Pseudovibrio sp. M1P-2-3: one gene and its partner. Each later gene encodes a partner of the first gene's protein in a complex. Links are inferred from orthologs where the notes say so. Each region holds a gene or a part of one and is shown on either strand. Other genes may lie near its edges. The genes, in order: metK and groL.

Region 1 (3,140 bases):
TTGCGAATATAACGAATGATGGGTGGTTTGGGGAAACGCAGGGCCCCTACCAACATTTTGCCCAGTCTCAAATGAGGGCTATTGAACAAGGGGTCCCGATAATACGTGTTGCGAATACAGGTATTTCAGGGGTTATGGACCCCGTAGGGAGAGTACTCGCAAAGATTGCTCTTAATGATTCTGGTAATATTCGAATTGAACTGCCTAAACTACTCCAAACTACTATTTATTCTGTGTGGGGCGACCTTGTTTTTTTGGGGGTTATTCTATCCATTAGCGGTATCCTATTGGTAATTGGGGTTATAAATTCTACTCGCAAAGATTGACGCGAGCTGAAAAATATCGTCAACATGTACGTGCGTGAAGTCTTAGCCACATTCGCCAATTAAGCGAAATGATAGCGCTTGGGCCATGAACGTTTTCAAGAAGAATAAAAGGCCTCCAAGCAAGAAGGGCCTTAGTAAAGTAACCCACAACGGTACTGTGCCGTAAAGATGAAAGAAGAGGGCTTGTGGAATGCCCAATAAAAAAGCACCGAACCCCATTGATGTACACGTTGGTAGCCGCGTTCGCCTGAGGCGGATGATGCTGGGAATGAGTCAGGAAAAGCTCGGAGAAGGGCTTGGGATCACGTTTCAGCAGATACAAAAATACGAGAAGGGCACGAACCGTATTGGTGCCAGCCGATTGCAACATATTGCAACCCTTCTCAAAGTTCCTGTAGCGTTCTTTTTTGAAGATGCGCCGGGTTCTCCCGATGATATGCAGGGTGTTGGAGAAAACCCTCAGACAACTTATGTTGTTGACTTTTTGTCCTCCTCTGACGGTCTGGCTCTCAATAAGGCGTTTGTGCGCATTGAAGATCCAAAGGTTCGCAAGAAGCTGGTAGAGCTGGTTAAAAGCCTTGCCGGAGAGGACGAATAAGTTCACCCAAAAGTGTCCTTCCAAAATTATGGGCTTGACGAGATCGTTAAAGATTGGTTGATGACACAAGAGGCGACGGTTAAACTGCCGCTTCATTTTTTTCTTCCCAGAAGGACGCTCGCCAATGGCTCGTCAGAATTTTTTATTTACATCAGAATCGGTCTCAGAAGGCCATCCTGATAAAGTGTGTGATCGTGTTTCAGATACGATCGTTGATGCCTTCCTCTCCGAAATGCCGGAGGCCCGTGTGGCCTGTGAAACGCTGGCAACCACCAACAGGCTGGTAATTGCAGGCGAAACTCGGGGTCCGGCTACGCTAACCAAAGACTATCTTGCCCATATTGCCCGTATGGCAGTGAAAGATATTGGTTATGAGCAGGTCGGGTTTAACTGGCATGATATTGACATCGAGGTACTGCTGCATGAGCAGTCAGCGCATATTGCGCAAGGTGTTGATGCCGGTTCCAACAAGGATGAAGGTGCGGGCGATCAGGGCATCATGTTCGGTTATGCCTGCCGGGAAACTCCGGAATTGATGCCAGCTCCGATTCTTTATGCCCATAAAATTCTCAGGCTTCTGGCCGAAGCCCGCAAAAGCGGCGTAGAGAAGAAGCTGGGTCCGGATGCCAAAAGCCAAGTGACTGTGCGCTATGAAAATGGCCGTCCGGTTGGTGTGGCCTCGCTGGTTCTGTCCACGCAGCATCTGGATGATACTCTCTCCTCCACCGATGTTCGCGACATTGTGGAGCCATATATCCGCAAGGCTTTACCTGATGGCTGGCTCTCCAATGAAACCGTTTGGCATATCAATCCGACCGGTAAGTTCGTGATCGGCGGACCGGACGGGGACTGCGGTTTGACTGGTCGTAAGATCATCGTTGACACTTATGGCGGCGCTGCGCCTCATGGCGGCGGGGCTTTTTCCGGAAAAGACCCCACAAAGGTTGACCGTTCGGCTGCCTATGCCGCGCGTTACCTTGCCAAGAATGTGGTTGCTGCCGAATTGGCGGATCGCTGCACCATTCAGCTCTCTTACGCGATTGGTATTCCAGAGCCTCAGTCGGTATTCATCGATACCCACGGCACAGGGAAACTGGACAATTTGGCCATAGAAATGGCTATTCGCGAAGTTATGAAGCTGACGCCACGTGGCATTCGCGAGCATTTGGGCTTGAATAAGCCCATTTATGCACGCACTGCGGCCTATGGGCACTTTGGGCGTGAAGCGGATAACGATGGTGGCTTCTCTTGGGAAAAGCTGGATCTGGTGAGCTCTTTGCGTGATGTTTTGGCGCACGAGATAGCCTGACAAACCTAATCAAAAATAACATGTGTTGTAATAGCCGGGGCCAGAGTCCCGGCTTTTGTGAGTGAAATGACTGATCATTATAAGGGTTCCTTTTTTGGAAGGCGCGTTGGAAAGCCACTAAAGGACCGCCAGATAGCGTTGATGCGCGACCTGCTGCCTACAATCTCCGTGGATATTGAAAAAGATAGTCCAGTAGATTTGCAGGCGATATTTCCAAAGCCCGTCAAGTCAATTTGCCTTGAAATTGGTTTTGGTGGCTCAGAGCACCTGATCCACCGGGCAACAACCAATCCTGATGTTGGATTTATCGGTTGTGAGCCGTTCCAGAGCGGAATGGCGAAGGCGCTGTCTGCAATTGACTCGAACAAAATCGATAATATTCGTTTGTTCTATGATGATGCGGGGAAGTTGCTGGACTGGCTTCCTGAAAGCTCTTTAGACCTTGTGTATCAGCTCTATCCAGACCCTTGGCCAAAGAAAAAGCACTGGAAACGGCGTTTTGTTAATCAGATTAATCTGACCCGCATTGCCAGAGCTTTGAAATCAGGAGGGGAATTTCGGTTTGCCAGCGATATTGACACGTATGTTGACTGGACATTGTGTCATTGCCGGGATCATCCAAGTTTCGAGTGGTCCGCTCAAAATGCACAGGATTGGCGAACCCCTTGGGAAGGCTGGCCGGGCACCCGTTATGAAGCTAAGGCCATTCGTGAAGGGCGTGTGGGGCGTTACCTCACGTTTTTGCGGGCCTAGTTGGAAACCCTTTAGTTTTAAAGGGTGCTTTCGCAGGGTGCTACTATTTGTTTTCTGAGGGTCTGTTTTTCTGTTGCATAAGAGCTGCAAATGGATATATTGATCTCAATGAATTCTCTATCGGCTCCTTAGAGCAACCGGAGAGTGGGCCCCA
Region 2 (3,221 bases), 3.4 Mb from region 1 along the record:
TAGACTAAATTTACCCAGCGCCCCTGCACTCAATCTTACTTATAATTAGTTATATTTGGCATAATCCCCCCTTCAACTCGCCTATCCTTCCTCTGAAATCTCTAGGGATTTAACTTTTTTTACTGGCAGTTCCTTGACAGTTTCATATACCGAAACTACATCAGTTGCGGTCATTGGCACTCTGCCTTTGGGAGTGCTAATGACTGTGGAGTTCGCTTCACAACTCTCAAAGTTTTAACCATTGAGCTCGGCTGCTGCCTATGAGGGGCGCCACGCATGAGAGGATAGCAAATATGGGTTTTCGTCCGCTACACGACCGCGTAGTCGTTCGCCGCATTGAGTCCGAAGCAAAAACTGCTGGTGGCATCATCATTCCAGATACTGCACAGGAAAAGCCACAGGAAGGCGAAATCATCGCTGTTGGTACAGGTGCACGTAAAGACAACGGTGAAATCGTTGCTCTCGACGTCAAAGCTGGTGACCGTGTTCTGTTCGGGAAATGGTCCGGCACTGAAGTTAAGATCGACGGTGAAGACCTGTTGATCATGAAGGAATCCGACATCATGGGTATCCTGGCTTAATTGCAGCCAAGACGCACACGATCCCTTCAATCTACAAGTATCAAAGTGAGACAAAACCATGGCTGCTAAAGAAGTCAAATTCGGTACAGACGCCCGCGATAAAATGCTTAAAGGCGTTGATATCCTCGCAAACGCTGTAAAAGTTACTCTCGGCCCTAAAGGCCGTAACGTTGTTCTGGACAAAGCTTTCGGCGCACCACGCATCACTAAAGATGGCGTTTCTGTTGCGAAAGAAATCGAGCTGGACGACAAGTTCGAAAACATGGGCGCACAGATGGTGCGTGAAGTTGCTTCCAAAACCAACGACATCGCTGGTGACGGTACAACAACTGCAACAGTTCTTGCACAAGCCATCGTTAAAGAAGGCGCAAAGTTCGTTGCAGCTGGCATGAACCCGATGGACCTGAAGCGCGGCGTTGATCTTGCTGCTGCTGCTGCGGTCGCAGACCTGACATCCCGTTCCAAGTCTATTTCTTCTTCTGAAGAAGTTGCACAGGTTGGTACAATCTCTGCAAACGGCGACACACAGATCGGTACTGACATTGCTGAAGCAATGCAGAAAGTCGGCAACGAAGGCGTTATCACTGTTGAAGAAGCTAAGTCTTTGGAAACAGAGCTTGAAGTTGTTGAAGGTATGCAGTTCGACCGCGGTTACCTGTCACCTTACTTCGTGACTAACGCTGAAAAAATGATTGCTGATCTGGAAAAGCCACTTATTCTCCTTCACGAGAAGAAGCTTTCCAACCTGCAGGCAATGCTTCCTTTGCTTGAAAGCGCTGTTCAGTCCTCCCGTCCACTGCTGATCATTGCAGAAGACGTTGAAGGCGAAGCTCTTGCAACTCTCGTTGTGAACAAGCTGCGCGGTGGCCTGAAAATTGCTGCTGTTAAAGCTCCTGGCTTCGGTGATCGTCGTAAAGCAATGCTTGAAGACCTCGCTATCCTGACCGGTGGTACAGTTGTTTCCGAAGATCTCGGCATCAAGCTGGAAAACGTAACTATCGACATGCTCGGCACTGCCGACAAGGTGAACATCTCCAAAGAGAACACCACTATTGTTGACGGTTCTGGCGACAAAGCTCAGATCGAAGCACGTGTTGCTCAGATCAAAGCTCAGATTGAAGAAACTACTTCCGACTACGACCGTGAAAAGCTGCAGGAACGTCTTGCCAAGCTTGCTGGCGGTGTTGCAGTTATCCGCGTTGGCGGTGCAACTGAAGTTGAAGTTAAAGAGAAAAAAGACCGTGTTGACGATGCACTGAACGCAACACGCGCAGCTGTTGAAGAAGGTATCGTACCAGGTGGTGGTACAGCTCTGCTTCGTGCAAAAGCTGCGGTTGCCAAGCTTTCTTCTGAAAACGTTGACATTGAAGCTGGTATCAAGATCGTTCTTCGCGCTCTTGAAGCTCCAATTCGCCAGATCGCTGAAAACTCCGGCGTTGAAGGTTCAATCGTAGTTGGCAAGATCCAGGACAACATTAAAGACGAAACTTTGGGCTTCAATGCGCAGACCGAAGAATACGTCAACATGATTGAAGCAGGTATTGTTGACCCAACTAAGGTTGTACGTACAGCTCTTCAGGACGCAGCATCTGTTGCTGGTCTCTTGATCACAACTGAAGCTATGGTTGCTGAACTGCCTAAGGCAGACGGCCCTGCAATGCCTCCAATGGGCGGCGGCGACATGGGCGGCATGGGCGGTATGGGCTTCTAAGCCACGCTTCCAAACGCTTTTAATCAATCTGGGCACCTTTCGGGGTGCCCTTTTTGTTTGCGGCAGCTGCCTTTTTCTGGAAATTCTGTAGTTTGGAGCGGGTATCACAATTTCCTTGAACCCATTTGCGATTTGCTATCCAATTCCGTAGATCTCTTTAAATAAAATTTAGAATGCTTGGGGCACACTTCATGGAAAAATCGGCATTAGTTTTAGGCTCATCAGGTTTGATCGGTTCCAGCCTGCTCTCCCAATTACTCGAGAATGACCGCTATAGTTCCGTATCCGCCTTGGTACGCAGTGAGATACCTTTAAAGCACCCTAAGCTCAAACAGCATGTGGTCGACTTCTCAAACCCCGCTACATTGTCCTCCCTCGTAAGAGCTGATGATGTTTTTTGTTGTTTGGGAACCACTCAAAAGACAGCAGGATCAAAGGAAGCTTTCTATGCGGTCGACTTTACTCTCATTCACGAACTGGCAAAGCTCGCGAAGGCCAGTAGCGCTGAGCACTTTTTGCTGATTTCCTCAATTGGGGCCAACCCAAAGTCTTCAAGCCTCTACTTGAAAACAAAGGGGCAGCTGGAGCAGGCTATAACTGATCTGAAATTTTCAAAGCTGAGTATATTCAGACCTTCCCTCTTGCTTGGGGAGCGCAAAGAATTTCGCTTCAAGGAAACACTCTCCGCAGCCGTTTTGGGCCCGCTGGAAATATTCATGCAAGGTCCATTGCGCAATTACCGGCCCATCACTGCGAGGCAAGTTGCCAAAGCAATGCAAACCGCTGCCAATAACGGAGTCGGCAAAAACACACTTTACTTGTCCAGCGAGATTGCAAGAATGTAAGTACAGTCGGGTTTACGAATTTACGAAGCCACCGATCATGTTGCATATCATAGAGCGTTGAAGCGCCTTTACTGTGTTGCTGTT

The links.
Region 2: the proteins of metK (region 1) and groL are in contact, whole or in part, in a cryo-EM structure (PDB 8P4O), measured with the Escherichia coli proteins. The link is inferred for Pseudovibrio sp. M1P-2-3 from one-to-one orthologs.

What each region holds. Positions count from the first base shown.
Region 1 is NZ_JARRCW010000001.1:43,274-46,413, forward strand. Bases 324-3,140 are described here. They hold metK (methionine adenosyltransferase), read left to right. Parts: upstream 324-1,048; coding sequence 1,049-2,233; downstream 2,234-3,140. Other genes in these bases: lnt (apolipoprotein N-acyltransferase), read left to right, coding at 324-326; P6574_RS00195 (helix-turn-helix domain-containing protein), read left to right, coding at 517-924; trmB (tRNA (guanosine(46)-N7)-methyltransferase TrmB), read left to right, coding at 2,300-2,986. Also shown: more of lnt, read left to right, coding at 1-323. UniProt on the Escherichia coli protein: Catalyzes the formation of S-adenosylmethionine (AdoMet) from methionine and ATP.
Region 2 is NZ_JARRCW010000001.1:3,489,016-3,492,236, forward strand. What follows is about bases 68-2,965. They hold groL (chaperonin GroEL), read left to right. Parts: upstream 68-639; coding sequence 640-2,292; downstream 2,293-2,965. Other genes in these bases: groES (co-chaperone GroES), read left to right, coding at 294-581; P6574_RS15290 (NAD(P)H-binding protein), read left to right, coding at 2,484-2,965. In the rest of the region: more of P6574_RS15290, read left to right, coding at 2,966-3,137; P6574_RS15295 (hypothetical protein), read right to left, coding at 3,150-3,221.